3 regions of the Exiguobacterium sp. HSB13 genome follow, and region 1 is predicted to be linked to each of the others. Evidence: predicted binding sites of a transcription regulator. Region 1 holds the regulator's gene; each other region holds the start of a gene.

Region 1 (5,813 bases):
AAGTTGCCTGTTTTTAGCTGCGCATTATATTTTCCTTGATCGAGTTGCGGACGCGACGTGTTCATCAAGATGTTCTTCGCGAGCTTAACGCGTGTCGCACCGTCGACTTTGAAGTCCTTCGCGATTCGTTGCATGACGAGTGCCGTTCCACCAGCAACGTGTGGTGCCGCCATCGATGTCCCACTCATGACGCCATACTCGTTATCGTTGAGCGTTGAGTAGATTTTTCCACCTGGTGCCGTGATTTCTGGCTTGAAGTCAAGGCTTGGTGTGACACCCCAAGACGTAAAGTCAGACATTTGTCCTGCGACCGGGTTATCTGCTGAGACTGCTTTTCCGTCGAACGTGACAGCGATTGCCTTGCCCTCTTTTGCTTTTGCTTCAAGATCGTTTCCGTCTGCGATGCTGAGTGTGACGAGTGGAATCGTCGGATTGTTGAGCGCCATACTGACGTAATCCCCATGATCAACTCGACCGCGGACGATGACACCTGCTGCCCCTTGCTTCTCAGCTTCTGCTTGGATCATACCGTAGTTGAAACCACCGTTACGCACGACGAAGACGACTTTCCCTTTGACGTCTTTGCCTTCGTAGTTCGAAGCTTGACCGTCACCGACATAGACGACATCCTTCTTCTCTTTATCGAAGACGGCAATCGGATTCGGTGAATCTTGTTTTTGGTATGCCAAATAACCAGCATCCTGACCGTCGATCGTCAGTGCCATGCCTTCGAGTGTCAATTTCGTATTTTCGAGTGATGCGACTTGGAGTGCTTGGCTTGTTAAACCTGGGGCACCGACGACACCGATATCCGGGTTCGCTGTGTACGGGTTACCTGCACCATGACCTGCGAATGCCGAGTTACCAGCAGAAATCGCACACAAGATGCCGTTGTTCATCGCGTTGACGATTGCGCGTTGTTCTGGATCATCTGCATTGACGAACGATGCCGTCGAACCGAGACTCATGTTGATGACATCTGCTCCGAGTGCAATCGCATCATCAATCGCTTTAATGTAGATATCGCTGAATGTCGATGGCATTCCTGGATCGTTTCCGAAGACTTTCATCGCGAGGAGTTGTGTTTCCGGTGCGACCCCTTTGATACCACCGTTTGCTTCATCGCCGTTTGCTCCGACCGTACCCGCGACGTGCATCCCGTGCATCGATGCGCCCGCACCTAAATCACGGATTTCGCTATCGTGATCGGCATAGTTATAGCCATACGGTACTTTTTCCGTGAAGTACTTTCCTTTTAAGCCTTTTGTTTCTTTCGCACTATCGACTTTTGAAGAAGTCAAATCGATCTTCGTCTCTGGGCTCAAGACCATGTCCTTATGCGACGGATCGATTCCTGTATCGATGACGGCAACGATCGTTCCTTCCCCTTTAAAACCATAGTCCTGCCATGTTTCCTTCGCATTGACCATGTCCTTGCTGTACAGCATGTCTGGCTTTGCACCTTTAGCAACTTCCGGACGCGCGTATTCATGGGCGATATGTACGCTCTTGACTCCGCTCAGTTGTTTAATGTCTTCGATGTCCCCGAACTTGACTTCACCACTGAATCCATTGATGACGGTTGTGAAGCTTTCCTTATATGTAACGGGAATCGCCTTTTTAGCGATGGCTGACTTGACTGATTTTTGGACGTTGACGAGGCGATCTTTGATCGACTCTTTTTCGGCATTGCTCAATGTGCTATACCGCTTGTTTTGAGCCTGGGCGATTTGAATCGCCGGCTTCTCTTCCATCTCGATGACGACACGGACTTTATCCGATTGTTTGTAGTTCTTCTCTTGCCCCGATTTCTTCAGCGAGAGCGCTTGCGGTTTTTGACCCGTTGCTTTGTCTTGCGACGACAGTGCACCTTGCGCACTGACTAGATTGGAAGACGTCATTAAGACGGCTGCCATAAGTGCAATCTTCTTCTTCATGCGTTCGTTTTCCCCTTTTCTGTAAAACCATAGTAGTACTACTGATAAAACAGTTAAACGAAAATTCTGTATATTTAGTTTAATGAATTTAATGGAAATAAACAATTTATATCTGTCTATTTTTTTAATTTATTTGTTTTTCATGACATTTTATATTTTTAAGGAATTTAACTGGGAGTAAAATAAAAACTCCTCGACGCCTCGAGGAGTTGGATATTTGGTATTGGTGGAGACTATCGGGATCGAACCGACGACCTTTTGGCTGCCAGCCAAACGCTCTCCCAGCTGAGCTAAGCCCCCATGAATTATCTTTAGTATACGCATCACTAACTGCTTTATCAATATAAAAAGAACGCTTTCACAAAAAAGAATCCCTTCCAAAAATCGTCGGAAGGAATTCACGATTCATTTATTCAATTCACGCATCAAATCCGCCTGTCGTTCAAGCTCTGCCTGTTGCTCGAGGATCAAGACCTTTTTGTACGTCCGCGCAGAAATCAAGATACTGATCTCATAGAGAACGAACAATGGAACCGAGATCATCAAGTGTGACGTCACGTCCGGCGGTGCGATCAATGCCGCAACGACGAACAGCGCAAAGTACGCATATTTCCGATTCTTTCGCATGAAATATGGCGTCACGAGACCAAGACGTGTCAGGAACATCGTCACGACCGGCAATTGGAACAGAAGACCAAACGGCATCGTCAAGCGGATTAAGAAACTGAAGTAGTTCTCGACTCCAATGACTTGTTCGATTCCGAGCTCTTTCCCGAGATCCGTTGAGACTTCAAGCAAGAAGGGAAGCAACCAGAAATACGAGAAGGCTACGCCAGCCAAAAATAGAAAGAAGATGACCGGAATATACGTCAATGTCGCTTTTTGCTCCTTGTCATAAAGTCCTGGTCGAACGAATGCCCAGAGTTGATACATCCAGAACGGTGACGCTAAAATCAGCGCAATGATGAACGCAAGATTCAAATACAACATTAAAGGATCGGCGACGTTGAAGGCATTCAAACCGATGCCGAGCTCTTTTAAGTCCGCTTGCAAGAAGCGAACGAGCGGTCGGACGAGCGGAAATGCGACAGCGAACAGGACGACGACGATGATAAGCGACCAGACGATCCGCTTGCGCAGTTCGTCAAGGTGCGACGTCATGCTTTGCTCTTGATCAACCGTCATGATTCAATCACTTCTCTTTCGGTTCGTCCTTTTTATCGTCGTCCATGATGCCGTTCGTGGCATTCTTGAACTCTTTCAATGTCTGACCCGCAGCGCGTCCGAATTCTGGTAACTTCTTCGGTCCGAAGATGATCAACGCGACGACCGCGATTAATCCAATGCTCGCTGGTCCGATACCTAGTGTGAGCGGGATAAGGTTTTCCATTATGATTTCACTCCTTCAGCTGATTGCGAATAATGCTTCATGAAATAAACTAACGACTGCAACTCGATCGATAAATCGATGTGATGGACCCGGACGCTCGCTGGCACGTTCAACCGCGCTGGCGTAAAGTTCAGGATGCCTGTCACACCATACTCGACTAACTCATCCGCTACTGACTGTGCGAACTGCGATGGAACCGTCAAGATGGCAACATCGACCTGATTCGCTTCGATTTGTTCTTTCATGTCCGAAACATGATAGATTGGAACGTCATGCGTCGTTGTTCCGACCTTCTCTTCGTCCGCATCAAACGCAACGACTATCCGAGTACTATTATTCTTTAAAAAGTTATAATTTGCAAACGCTGTTCCGAGATGACCGACCCCGATTAAGGCAACATTCGTCACCTCATCTTGATTCAAGGTTTTGCGGAAAAACGTTAAGAGATGTTGAACGTTATATCCATACCCCTTCTTCCCTAATGCCCCAAAGTAGGAAAAATCGCGACGAATCGTTGCTGAATCAACCTTCACCGCCTCGCTTAACTCAGCAGAAGAGACGCGGAGCTTGCCTGAATTGTATAAACTTTGGATGAAGCGATAATATAGCGGCAACCGTTTTGCTGTCGCTTGTGGAATTTTTGTGTCTGGTCCATTCATCCTGCAGTTCCCCCTTCGGCCACATCCATCGTGGCACCCAAATCTTTGCAAAAAGCTTTCTACTCTCCTTGATTGTAAACCACTTCACATAGAGTCACAAATAATATATTCCGCAGGACCTCGCGCTTTTGTTCGTGATAGACTAAAGGGTGGAAGGATGGATGGAAATGATACTCTTACAAGTCAATCAACTCTCGAAATCATTCGGCGTCGAGCCGATTTTAGAAAATATCAAACTGGAAGTACAAGAGCGGGATCGGATTGCGCTCGTCGGACGAAACGGTGCCGGTAAATCGACCTTGCTCAAAATCATCGCTGGTGAACTCAGTCATGACTCGGGCGACATCATGAAAGGCAAGGATGTCAAAATCGGTTATCTTGCACAAGACAGTGGTCTCGAATCGAATGAGACGATCTGGAACGAGATGCTGACCGTCTTTGAACATCTACAGGAACAAGAACGGACACTGCGCCGGATGGAAATCGAAATGGGCATGGAGCATATCTTGAACGACCCGGTCGCTTACGATCGTCTCTTGAAGACATACGATCAAGCACAACACGACTTCTCAGAAGCCGGTGGTTATCAGTTCGAAGCGAATATCCGCTCCGTCCTGCACGGCATGCGCTTTTATCCGGATGATTACTCGCGCCGGATTCAGACATTATCCGGTGGTCAACGGACACGACTCGCCTTAGCGAAGATGCTTCTGCAAGCACCAGAGCTCCTCATTCTTGATGAGCCGACCAACCACCTTGATATCGATACACTCGCTTGGCTCGAAAGTTACCTCGGCGGTTATCGTGGCGCCGTCCTGATCGTCTCACACGACCGGTACTTCCTCGACCAAGTCGTCAATGTCGTCTATGAGCTGTCGCGCAATGTCTGTCGTAAGTTCACCGGGAACTACACGAAGTACTTGGAACAAAAAGCGGCCTTGTACGATCAAGAAATGAAACAGTTCGAACAGCAACAAGAAGAAATCGCGAAGATGCAGGACTTCATTCAACGCAACATCGCCCGGGCGACGACGACAAAACGTGCCCAAAGTGTCCGGAAACGGCTCGAGAAGGTCGACCGACTCGACCGACCAGATGGGGATGAACGTAGCACGGTCCTGTCCTTCCCGATTGAAAAACAGAGCGGGAACGATGTTCTTCAAGTCAATCAACTGGCGATTGGTTACGAAGAAGCTGTCTCAAAAGACATCACGTTCCGCTTGCAACGCGGTGAATCACTGGCACTCGTCGGACCAAACGGAATCGGAAAGTCGACGCTCTTGAAAGTTCTCGTCGGTCGCTTACGCCCCCTATTCGGTGATTTCCGATTCGGAACCGGCGTCTCGATCGGATATTACGATCAAGAGCAGGCGGAACTCAATGACCGGAACCGTGTCATCGATGAGATTTGGAACGAATGGCCATTGATGCGTGAACAAGAAGTCCGTTCTGTCCTCGGACAATTCTTGTTTAGCGGCGACGATGTCTTCAAAATTGTCCATGAGTTATCCGGTGGCGAACGCGGACGTCTCGCACTCGCAAAACTGAAACTACGGAAGACGAACGTCCTCGTCCTCGATGAGCCGACGAACCACTTGGATTTGGATTCGAAGATGGTCCTTGAAAACGCCCTCGTCGACTACGAAGGAACGCTGTTATTCGTCTCTCACGACCGTTACTTCATAGACCGGATCGCGACACGCGTCATTGAGATGAGTGAAGCGGGTGTGACGGAATACCTCGGTGATTATTCGTACTACACGGAGAAGAAGGCGGAGCAAGAAGAGATTGCTCGTCTTGAAGCGGAGGAAGCAAAAGCCGCAAAGG
Region 2 (5,813 bases), 1.7 Mb from region 1:
GTCTTGTAACGAGAGGAATGGCACGTCGTTTCCGCGTCCGGCAAGGATGAACCAGATGATACCGACCGTTAAGAAGAAACTGACCGATCGAATCGTCCACCCGAGTCGACTCGCCTTAATCCGTAACACTAAAAATAACAGGACGATCAAACCGATGCCAAAGACGGAATAAAGTAACGTGCCGTAAGAGACATCGAACGTAAGTGGTGCAAGAACTTGCTTTAAGTCAATCCCAAACAAGGATAAGACGTCGCCAGCAGAACTCGCGTCTAGCACCTGATTGATGATTCCTTCTCGAACTGCGCTCGGCATCGTGATCGACAGCCCGCCGACGAACAGAAGCATCAATGACACCGTGATGTCTGCATCTTTCCAGGAGACATCCGCCTGTTGCATCTGCGTCACGAGATCTTGATAGTCTGAGGATGAGGTAATTTGTGAAGTCAAAAATGCCATCGCGCCATAAATGACACCGAAAAAGATGAGACCGATGAGGACGCCAAACAGGACATCCCAGACGGAAAACCGTCGTTGTTTCCTTTCTTGCCTTGACTCCAACCCATTTCCTCCTTTTTATGTCTAAGTCACGAGCAAAACAAATAATATTAACATTTCATATTTCATAAAAATAATTAATATTGATAATTCACTTAAAATTTTTGTTATTTGTTAATCATAAAAAAACTCTGAATGTGATCTTTTATGAGATATCCATCATTCAGAGTTTTTAAACATATTAATTTGATTATACCTGCTTTAGTCTATCTTCTAAAATTGCGACAATACCTAAAATTGTTATCCCTGTACCAAAGAGTGAAATGAAATTAACTACATATGATTCTTTACTATCATTCACAATGTTTGTATAAAGATATCCTGCGGCAAATAATATAACTCCTAAACTCAGAAAAAAGTAAAAGTAAATCAATGCGTTGATAACTTTTTTATTCTTAGCTATTGAACTCATATTAACCTCTAAACCTCCTAAAATCATTTTGTAAAAACCTTCAAATATTATTTTACACTAACGTTCTTTTTCAATCTGCACTTTATTATAAAAAAAGGTAAATAAAATCCAAATTATCTTTCGATATACAAAATTATAGAAAATAACCGGCTTCTCACAATGAGAAGCCGGTTGAACGATCAGGTGCCATGGTATTTTTTTCTCTATTAGATGCCTTCGTACGCTTGTTCCATGATCGTCCGTAACTCAGCAACAAGCGGCATCTTTGGATTCGCTGTCGTACATTGATCCTCGAAAGCATCAACTGCCATCTTGTCGAGTTTTGCCTCGAAGTCTGCTTTTTGAATGCCTTGCGCCTTGAATGACATCTTGATGTTGAGACGTTGTCCAAGATCAGCAACTGCTTGAATGAGTGATTCGACCCCTTGTTCCGTCGTTGCTGCCGGAAGACCGAGGTAGCGTGCGATGTCGGCATACCGTTCATCGGCGACGAATGATTCATATTTCGGGAATGCTGCTAGTTTTGTTGGGCGTGACGCGTTATAGCGAATGACGTGTGGCATCAGGATCGCGTTCGTCCGTCCGTGTGGTGTGTGGAACTCGCCACCGATTTTGTGTGCGATCGAGTGGTTGATGCCGAGGAAGGCGTTCGCGAATGCCATCCCTGCCATCGTTGACGCATTATGCACTTTTTCGCGTGCTTCGGCGTCTGATCCGTTCGCATATGCTCGTGGCAAGTACTCAAAGATCATCTTGATTGCTTTGAGTGCCAGTCCATCCGTGTAGTCGTTCGCAAGCACCGAGACGTATGCTTCTGTCGCATGCGTCAAGACATCCATTCCGGTATCAGCAGTGATCGAAGCCGGGACGGTCATGACGAATTCTGGATCAACGATTGCGACGTCAGGTGTCAACGCATAGTCAGCAATCGGGTATTTGACGTTTTTCTCTTTATCCGTGATGACGGTGAACGGTGTCACTTCTGAACCCGTACCAGACGTCGTCGGAATCGCGACGAACTTCGCTTGACGACCGAGTGCCGGGAATTGATATGCCCGTTTCCGGATATCGAGGAATTTTTGACGTAGGTTCGAGAACGTTTCGTTCGGTTGTTCGTAGAAGAGCCACATTCCTTTCGCAGCATCCATTGCTGAACCACCACCGAGAGCAATGATCAAGTCGGGTTTGAAGTCACGCATCGCTTGAGCACCCGTCTGAACAGTCGTCACCGATGGATCTGGTTCGACTTGGTCGAAGATCCGGTAACTGACGGACTGTGGCAAGTTTTGAATCACTTTATCGGCATACCCGAACTGTACCATCGTTGGATCGGTCACGATCATGACGCGTGAGACGTCAGTCATCGACCGCAAGTACTGAACGGAGTTCTTTTCGAAGTAGATTTTTTCAGGGACCTTGAACCATTGCATGTTCACGCGTCGTCTCGCCACCTTCTTGACGTTGAGTAAGTGTTTCGCTGTTACGTTTTCAGAAACAGAGTTTTTCCCGTATGATCCGCAACCGAGTGTCAGTGATGGTGTCAACTCGTTGTACAGATCACCGATCCCGCCATGAGCAGATGGACTGTTGACGAGGATCCGGCAGGCTTTCATGCGGAGTCCGAACGCTGTCATCAAGTCGTCGTTCGTCGTATGAATGACGGCTGTATGACCGAGACCACCGATTTCAAGCATCTGTTCAGCAATCGTGAACGCTTCTTCGGTCGAAGCAACACGGTACGCACCAAGGACGGGACTGAGTTTTTCATGAGACAATGGTTCTGCTGCCCCGACTTGCTCGAGTTCCGCGACGAGCATGACCGTTGTTTCCGGAACGTCGATGCCGGCTTTCTCCGCGATCCATGTCGCTGGTTTCCCGACGATGTCCGCATTGACGGCACATGTATCGGTTTTGATGACGAGTGATTCGAGGCGTTGTTTTTCTTCCGGTGTACAGAAGTAACAACCGAGTGCTTCCATTTCCGTACGAACCGTCGCATAAATCTCTTGGTCGACGATGACGGCTTGTTCAGACGCACAAATCATACCGTTATCAAACGTTTTTGAGAGAACGAGATCGCTGACTGCCCGTTTGACTTTTGCTGACTGTTCGATGTAACACGGAACGTTCCCTGGTCCAACACCGAGTGCCGGTTTACCTGTTGAATACGCTGATTTGACCATTCCCGCTCCACCTGTCGCAAGGACCATCGCGATTTTTTCATGGTTCATCAAGACTTTCGTTGCTTCAAGTGATGGTTCTTCGACCCATTGAATACAGTCTTTTGGCGCACCTGCTTTGATGGCTGCGTCGCGGAGTGTTTTCGCTGCTTCAACGGAACAACGTTGTGCCGATGGATGGAATGCGAAGACGATCGGGTTGCGTGTCTTAATTGCAATCAATGCTTTGAACATCGTCGTTGATGTCGGGTTCGTGACCGGTGTGACACCACAGACGACACCGACGGGTTCAGCGATATAGGTGATGCCGTTTTGGACATCTTCTTCAAGAATCCCAACTGTTTTTTCATGACGTAGACTATTGTAGATGTATTCTGTCGCAAAAATGTTTTTAATCATCTTATCTTCAAAGACACCGCGTCCCGTCTCTTCTGCTGCGAGACGAGCGAGTTCGACGTGCCGTTCAAGTCCGGCAAGTGCCATATCCCGGACGATCGTATCGATTTTTTCTTGATCGAATGTCAGTAATTCTTGTAATGCACGTTGCCCTTTTTCAACGATTTGTCCAACTGCTTGTTCGACCGGTGTTGCCGTCGATTTTGTTTTTTCTTTCACAGCCATGAGTGGTTTCCTCCCTGTCGTGGAACGAATCTGAGTTTGATTTGCCAACCATTATGTCAGGAATGCCAAGCTGTTTTTCAATAGTTTGTGCTTTCCTTCACAAATCAATCATAACCCCTTTTTCCTGTTTTGTGCATGACCATCCTGTGAATTCCATCACACTTTTGATAGCGTTTACAACTGTTGTGCGTTCTTCTTTTCCAACGTTTTGCTTCATGTACATAGATGTGTGCGATTTATCACACCTCGCATTTTCCTGACTTGATAGCCGTTTCATCATCTTGTATTCTGATATGGGGTACATATTAAGAGCTACCACTAAAGGAGGACACTTGAATGTCAGTTGTACAGGAAATGCTAGCCTTCAACGAGCGATTCGTCGCCGAAAAACAGTATGAGCAGTTCGTCTCGGATAAGTTCCCAGATAAAAAGGTCGTCATCCTGACGTGTATGGATGCCCGCTTGACGGAGCTTCTCCCACACGCACTTGGTCTTAAGAACGGGGATGCGAAAATCATCAAAAATGCCGGTGCTATCCTATCGCACCCATTCGGCTCCGTCATGCGCTCGATTCTCGTTGCGTTGTATGCTCTCGGCGCTGAAGAAGTCGTCGTCATCGGTCACCACGATTGTGGCATGAGCACGATTGATCCTAACCACATGATCAACGAGATGAAGGATCGGGGAATCGACCAACAGATTCTTCATACACTCGAAGTATCCGGGGTTGATTTGAATCAATGGTTGCGTGGCTTCACGTCAGTTCAAGAAAGCGTCGCTCACTCAGTCAGCCTCGTGAAGAATCACCCATTACTGCCACCTGGGACGAACGTCCACGGACTCGTCATCGATCCAGGTACTGGTAAGCTTGACGTCGTCGATTGCTGATCACTCTTTATAGAAGAAACGCAAATAGACTCGCATATTCTATTCCGTCTTAAACTAAAGAAAACGTGCCATATTTTCTCGTAACGGAGAATTATGGCACGTTTTTTCGTATGAGTCATTCTCAGTGATCAACACGCTTCTCACTTCATGCTCAGGGGTATAACAGAATATATCATCTTGTGGAGAGCTAATAAGCGTACCATTCATCTTTTGATTACGAGGTCAGACTTTTACTCTTGACAGCATTCCAACATGGCTGTAAGATACTTTAGTATAGTGCAGTGATAACAAAAGAAAGTGTGGTTTTACTGAATGATAAACGCCGTATTGTTTGCCGTCTTTTTACTATTCATCTTAGCGATCTTCCGCGTCCACATCGTGCTCGCGATGGTCATCAGTGCGTTTGCCGGCGGTCTCGTCGGTGGTCTTGATTTAACGAAAACAACTGAAGCGTTTGCTGGTGGTCTTGGCGCTGGGGCAGAAATCGCCCTGAGCTATGCGCTGCTTGGCGCCTTTGCTGTTGCCCTCTCGAAAACAGGATTACCGGATGCGCTCGCTCACGCATTGATTGAGCGTTCACGTGGTAACGCAAGTGCTGCTTCCGTCAAAAAATTAAAAGGCTTCATCTTGTTTGCGATTCTGTTACTCGCGATCAGCTCACAAAACGTTCTGCCGATCCACATCGCGTTCATTCCAATCATCATTCCGCCATTGCTCGGTCTGTTTAATCAGTTAAAGATGGATCGACGCCGGATCGCAATCATCATGACGTTCGGACTCGTGACACCTTATATGTTCCTACCGGTCGGATTCGGAGATATCTACCTTAATCAGATTTTGCTGAAAAACCTGGAAGCTAATGGTCTTGATACGACGGGAGCTTCTGTCATCGAAGCCATGGCAATTCCAGCACTTGGGATGGTCGTCGGTCTCTTGATCGGTCTATATTCGTATCGCAAAGAGCGGACGTATGAGATGCGTGATATCGCTCCGGACGATTATGAAATTCCGGTCATCACAAAAACAAAGCTTGCTTTAAGTGGTGTCGTCGTCATTGCAACATTGATTGTTCAACTGCAGACAGAATCGATGATTCTCGCTGCGACGACTGGATTGATCCTCTTCTTGCTGCTCCGTCTTGTCCGTTTCAGCGAAGC
Region 3 (5,813 bases), on a different contig from region 1:
AAGTCGCGATAGCCTTGGAACAACTCCGTCACTTCTGTCGACAGATCACCGCGTCGGACACGGACCGAACGTGCGAAACGTTGTTCGCGGTACGCGAACCAACCTGGAATCAAGAAACCGGTCAGAATCAGACCAAGCAATAGAATCCCAGCAATCGTCCACGAGAAGAAACTGACGAAAAAGATCGTACAGAAGAAGACGAGCAACAAGACGATCGGTGGATAAAGGACACGTAAAAACGTATTTTGCAGACTCTCGACGTCCCCAACGATTCGGGCAAGTAAGTCCCCACTTCGGTACTTCCCGAAAATACCGGGTGCAAGCGGCTCGAGTCTCCGGTAGAACGACGTCCGGATATCACTGAGGATCGTAAACGTCGCTCGGTGCGAATAATAACGTTCCGCATACCGACTGACAGCACGCGTCAGACTCGAGATTTTTTGCAGGGCAATCAGGACGGCGAGTGTCTGGATTGGTGGCAACAAGGCTGCCTTTGAAATCAGGTAACCACTTGCTGCGAATAACCCAACTGCTGTCACCCCGGCGAGGACACCGAAGAAGATTGACCAGGCGATATCGCGTTTTTGATTCACCATCAACCGAAAGACTCCTAGTAATTCCTTCATCGTGTTTCCTCCCCTCTCTGGACGCTCCGCATCCGGGCATATTCCGAATCACGTCCAAGCAGTTCATCATGGGTGCCGCGATCGACGATTCGTCCGCCGTCGAGGACGACGATTTGATCCGAGCGCTCGATTGTATGCAGGCGGTGCGCGACAGTGATGACCGTCGCTGCTTGTCCAAGCTGTTCGATCGCTTGTTGGAGCAGTCGCTCTGTTTTGACGTCGAGTCCGGTCGTCGGTTCATCAAAGACGATGACGTTCGGTCGCTTCAAAAATGCGCGTGCCAACGCAACGCGCTGTTTCTCGCCACCCGATAGACCACGTCCGCCTTCTCCGATGACCGTATTAATTCCTTCAGGTAACGTCGCAATCAACTCCTCGAGCCCTGCCGCCTGCGCCGCTTCGAAAATCTCTTCCGGTGTCGCTTGACGGAGTTCACCGATCGCGATATTTTCTGCCAGCGTTCCGGCATACAGATACGGATGTTGCGAGATGTAGCTCAACTGACGGAACCAACTTGCTTCCGCCACCTGACTGCGCTCAATCCCGTCGAGCAGAATCCGTCCTTCTTTTGGATCCGCGAGTCCAGCAATCAACTGTAAGACAGTCGACTTACCGGCACCACTGCGACCGATCAACGCCACTTTTTGATATGGTTCAATCGCGAGTGTCACGTCTTGTAAGGCAAAACGTCCTTCTTGATACGTAAAATCAACTTCATCCAAGACGATTCGTGGTGGACGGTTCATCGAAAGTTCTGATTGACCGAAGGCAACGGGACGATCGTCTGCCGTCAGTTCGGCTGCGATCTGTTTCGCTGCCGCGACACTACCGCGTCCGGTATGGAAGGCAGCCCCCATCTCTTTTAAGGCAAGATAGTACTCTGGTGCTAACACGAGCATCAGGAACGCCGGAATGAAGGTGATGCTTTGGAACAGAATCAAGCGCAGACTGACCTCAAGTGCGATCATTCCCATGCTGAGCATCGAGATGAACTCAAGCATCAGCGACGACAAGAAAGCGAGCTTCAAGACCGTTAACGTCGCATCCCGGAAATCAAGACTGCTTTTTTCGATGACGTCACGTTGTCGTTTCGCGCGACCAAATAACTTCAAGGTCGTCAATCCCTGCAACGTATCAAGAAACGTTCCTGAGAACGCCGTCATCTTCTCGAGTTGAGCATCGGCCCGCTTTTGCGTCATGATGCCGATGATGATGTAAAACAACGGAATGAACGGTGCCGTGATCATCATGACGAGACCGGTGATCCAGTCATAGCTGAATGCCGCGATCAAGACCATCAAGGGAACGATTGTCGTCTGGACGACTTTCGGCAAGTATTGACTGTAATAGCTGTCCATCTCGTCTACGGCATCGAGCAAGACACTGACCTTCTGTCCCGCTTGCCCTTGTAGCATCATCTCGACCGAGCGACCTGTGTATTTCGCAACTAGCGCTTCCCGGAGTGCCTGCTTCATGTGTGCCGATAACGTCGTACCGAGACGACCGTTCCAATACGTCACGGCGACCCGGAGCAACAGCATACCGAGAACGACGAGCAGTAACGGAATGACGGCTTCAAACGGTTGCTCTTTCAGGAAAATTCGATCGACCGTCAACACGATGCCGTACGATTGACCGACGACCGCAACCCCCATCAGGAAAGCCGCAATGATGAATTGAATGAGAATACTGCGTGGAATCTGAACGATTCCTTTTAATGGATTCATATACAAACGTCCTTTCACAAAGTGTGAACGACTTTTAGTGAATATTTTCACATATCGTACATTTAGTATACCGAATCCGGAACGGGGATGCCATGCAGATGCTGTCGAAAAGGTGTGACGGTTTTGTGAGAGCATATGACTCGACAATTCTTTCGAATAAAACTATTATGGATATACATTATCCACGTTTAACAAAAGGAGACTTCTCATGCAAATGAAAACCGGGGTCGAGCAATCCGTCTATGCGATGTTGCTCTTGACCTTTCTTCCGGATCGCGCCGTTTTGCCTGGTGAATTCATCAGTCAGCAACTCGGTGCCTCGCCGACCTACTTTCAAAAGCTCTTACGAAAACTCGTCCAGGCGGATCTGTTGTATTCCGTACCTGGTGTCAAAGGTGGCTTTCGCTTACGACGTCCGGCAGACGAAATTCAAATCTTTGACGTCTATCAGGCAATCGAAGGCAAACAGACGTTGTATGCGTCAAGCGGTGTCTTTGAGGATTTGATGGGAATTCAGGAACAGGAAATCGGGCTACTCTCGAATCTGATGACAGAGGCGGAAGATGCGTGGCAATCGACGTTGAAGCGCGAGTCGATCGGCTCGATCCGTCAAGCGATCGATGCCTCCTGTCCACCGGAACATTTAGAACGGTTGCATGCGTTAATCACCGACCGGATGATGACACTTTAATGAATAGAAAGAGGTTTTTACTATGGTATTGAATCGTTATTTCGACTTATTCGACGCGTCACGCACAGACGCACAAGCTTTTGAGGATCTCGTTTCCTTATTCACGACAGACATCACGTTCGTCCTGAACGGACAACCAAAGCACGGCATCGACGCCTGGAAACAGTTCGTCCGTCATGTGTTCACGGCGAATCAAGACATTAAGCACATGTACGCAGGCTGGGAAGAAACAACACCCGGAACATATGAAACACGCTGGGCAGTTTGCGGAAAACGGGCAGACGGTAGTGTCTTCACGCAAGACGGAAAAGATATCGCACGTCTTGATGAAAACGGACGGATCGCTTACCTGGAGAACGTTCCAGATGACCCGACGATGTTCCGTTCATAAGATTACTTTTAAACAACGAAAACCTGTGTTCCGCGCAAGCAGAACACAGGTTTTTTGATTTTTAGCGCTTCAGCACGAATCGTTTCAACAAATAGCCCGTGATGACAAGTAATGACGCAATGGCGAAATAGACCATGTAGATCAACAAGTCTGGCGCAAATCGTGACACGATGTACGTCATCACGACGACAGCCGTATACAGCAACAAAAATAAACTGATGTGCTTCAACTTCGACACTCCCCTTTGAATCCTTCCCTCTTCTATACGAAAACGGACTGGAAGATGTTTCAAAAGGGCCTGTCGTTGCTTCGTTTTATAGATTCTTCGCTTTGAATGTATCTCCGCCTTCGATCGTGCCGTTATCAAAGCCTTTTTGGAACCAACGCTCTCGTTGCGCTGATGTGCCGTGGGTGAAACTTTCTGGTACGACATATCCTTGTCCCTTCTCTTGTAACGTATCATCCCCGACAGCATTCGCTGCCGTCAGCGCTTCCTCGAGATCGCCTTCTTCGAGTAAGTTTTCGCCTTGCGCGTGATGTGCCCAGACGCCGGCATAATAATCCGCCTGTAGCTCGAATCGAACGAGGTACTTGTTGAATTTTTCCTCACTCATTTGCTCTCGAAGTGGCATGATCTCGTCCGACTTTCCGAGTAACGTCTGGACGTGATGCCCGACTTCATGCGCAATGACATAGGCCATCGCAAAATCGCCCGGTGCCCCGTACTTTGTCTGCAATTCATCATAAAAGCTTAAATCAATGTATAATTTCTGATCACCGGGACAATAAAAGGGACCGACGGACTTCCCTGCTTGTCCGCAAGCCGAACTGACTTGATCCGTATATAAGACGAGCTTCGGTTTTTTATAGGTTTTGCCATCTTCTTTAAATTCTTTCGTCCAGACGCGTTCCGTATCCGCAAGGACGACGGAAACGAAATCCGCTGCTTCTTTTTCTTGTGCTGTTTCTTCATACGTCGTATTTTGCTGATCCCCGCCAGTTAAGTCTCCGAGTAATTCAGCTGGATTACCGCCCATCAAGGTGATGACGATCAGCAGGATGATTCCGACACCACCACCGATGCCGGCAATTCCTTTCCCTCCCATTCCCCGTCGATCCTCGACGTTTGAACTGCGTTCTCTTCCCTTCCATTTCATACGCTTTCCTCCTACTCGTTTCGTTGTAGGTCTTTACCCGAAAGCGTTCGTCCGTAACGCTCCGTCTTAGGATGGACGTTACTTCTCGTATTCATTGCTAAAATAAGTACATCCATTTCTAGGAATATCGTCCTCCTGTAGAGAAGAAGTTCAACACGGATTTTCGCAGAAAGGAGTTGTCCGATGCACTCGTTCCGTCAACGTCTCAAGAACTTCATGTATACGTATCGTAAGGACATCCTCGTCCTATCTGGTATGTTTTTATTCATCTTAGCTTATAGCTTCCCATTGTTTCGTTCTGGCATGGTGACGTTCAGCGATCTATCTTTCGGACTGTCCTCCCATCGCTATTTAGAAGAAATTTATGGGGCATGGAACAACCGCTGGAGCACGACGACGCTTCTGAATGTCGCACGACTTCTCTACATCCTACCGTTTTATCTACTCAGTCTATTGTTTGGCTCGTCCGGTCCCGTCTTGATCAAGTCATTCATCATCGGACTGTTGACGATCTCTGCTTTATCGATGTTCGCTTTTACGAAACGACTCCATTCCGTTTATGTCTCGAAGCACTTTTCTTATCTCTCACTGATTGCTTTCGCGATCGCCGCGTTATTTTATGCCTTAAATCCGTGGGTGATCACGCGGATTCAACATATCTATCTATTATGTGGGTATTCCGTCTTCCCTTACGCTTTGATGTTGTTCTTCAATATCTTCGACCCAAAGTTTCGGGAACAGCTCGATCCCGGTTTTCGCTTGTCTGATCGGTTGAGTCGACGGACATGGATTGATATCACCCGGCTATCGATTGTCTTTGCCTTCATGGCAGCCGGGATCCATTATTTCTTCTTCTCGCTGATCTATATGGGCATCATGGTCGGACTCATTTTTCTAAAGACGAGTTGGACGCGTCGCAAAGAACGGATGTGGTCACCGTTACTTTGGTTTTATGTTCGGGCGACCTGTGCGTTTGGTCTCGTTTTTCTACTATTCAATGGATATTGGTTCTTGATGTACGTCGGCTCGATTCTGACCGGCTCACAAGCTTCACAACACAATATCAATGTGTCTGATACGTTGATGTTGTTCAGTCGCCACTCGAGCTGGACGAACGTTTTATTTTTAACGAGCTATTGGTGGCCAATGTTTGATTTGACGACGTTACCGCTGACGTTTTGGATTGCTGGCGCGATTACACTTTTACTCATCTTACTGGGA

What was found. The regulator Rex, encoded in region 1, represses fermentation and respiration genes when NADH is low (regulators of the CRP and FNR family bind a similar motif). The targets are predictions, from matches to a motif close to TTGTGAAATATTTCACAA.
Region 2: the regulator Rex is predicted to act here: its motif matches at 3,854-3,871, upstream of adhE (bifunctional acetaldehyde-CoA/alcohol dehydrogenase).
Region 3: the regulator Rex is predicted to act here: its motif matches at 2,389-2,406, upstream of cydD (thiol reductant ABC exporter subunit CydD).

What each region holds. Positions count from the first base shown of each region.
Region 1 covers NZ_JBUZOM010000001.1:2,237,985-2,243,797, forward strand. Annotated here, with positions in the region: gene ACZGCQ_RS11665 (S8 family serine peptidase) at 1-1,937, opposite strand, end outside; tRNA gene ACZGCQ_RS11670 (tRNA-Ala) at 2,162-2,237, opposite strand; gene tatC (twin-arginine translocase subunit TatC) at 2,343-3,122, opposite strand; gene ACZGCQ_RS11680 (twin-arginine translocase TatA/TatE family subunit) at 3,130-3,327, opposite strand; gene ACZGCQ_RS11685 (redox-sensing transcriptional repressor Rex) at 3,327-3,986, opposite strand; gene ACZGCQ_RS11690 (ATP-binding cassette domain-containing protein) at 4,154-5,813, shown strand, end outside.
Region 2 covers NZ_JBUZOM010000001.1:560,646-566,458, reverse strand. Annotated here, with positions in the region: gene ACZGCQ_RS02885 (hypothetical protein) at 1-558, opposite strand, end outside; gene ACZGCQ_RS02880 (hypothetical protein) at 746-994, opposite strand; gene adhE (bifunctional acetaldehyde-CoA/alcohol dehydrogenase) at 1,174-3,768, opposite strand; gene ACZGCQ_RS02870 (beta-class carbonic anhydrase) at 4,105-4,656, shown strand; gene ACZGCQ_RS02865 (Na+/H+ antiporter family protein) at 4,972-5,813, shown strand, end outside.
Region 3 covers NZ_JBUZOM010000002.1:39,761-45,573, reverse strand. Annotated here, with positions in the region: gene cydC (thiol reductant ABC exporter subunit CydC) at 1-626, opposite strand, end outside; gene cydD (thiol reductant ABC exporter subunit CydD) at 623-2,353, opposite strand; gene ACZGCQ_RS12035 (Rrf2 family transcriptional regulator) at 2,562-3,044, shown strand; gene ACZGCQ_RS12030 (nuclear transport factor 2 family protein) at 3,067-3,435, shown strand; gene ACZGCQ_RS12025 (hypothetical protein) at 3,497-3,664, opposite strand; gene ypfJ (KPN_02809 family neutral zinc metallopeptidase) at 3,750-4,592, opposite strand; gene ACZGCQ_RS12015 (hypothetical protein) at 4,776-5,813, shown strand, end outside.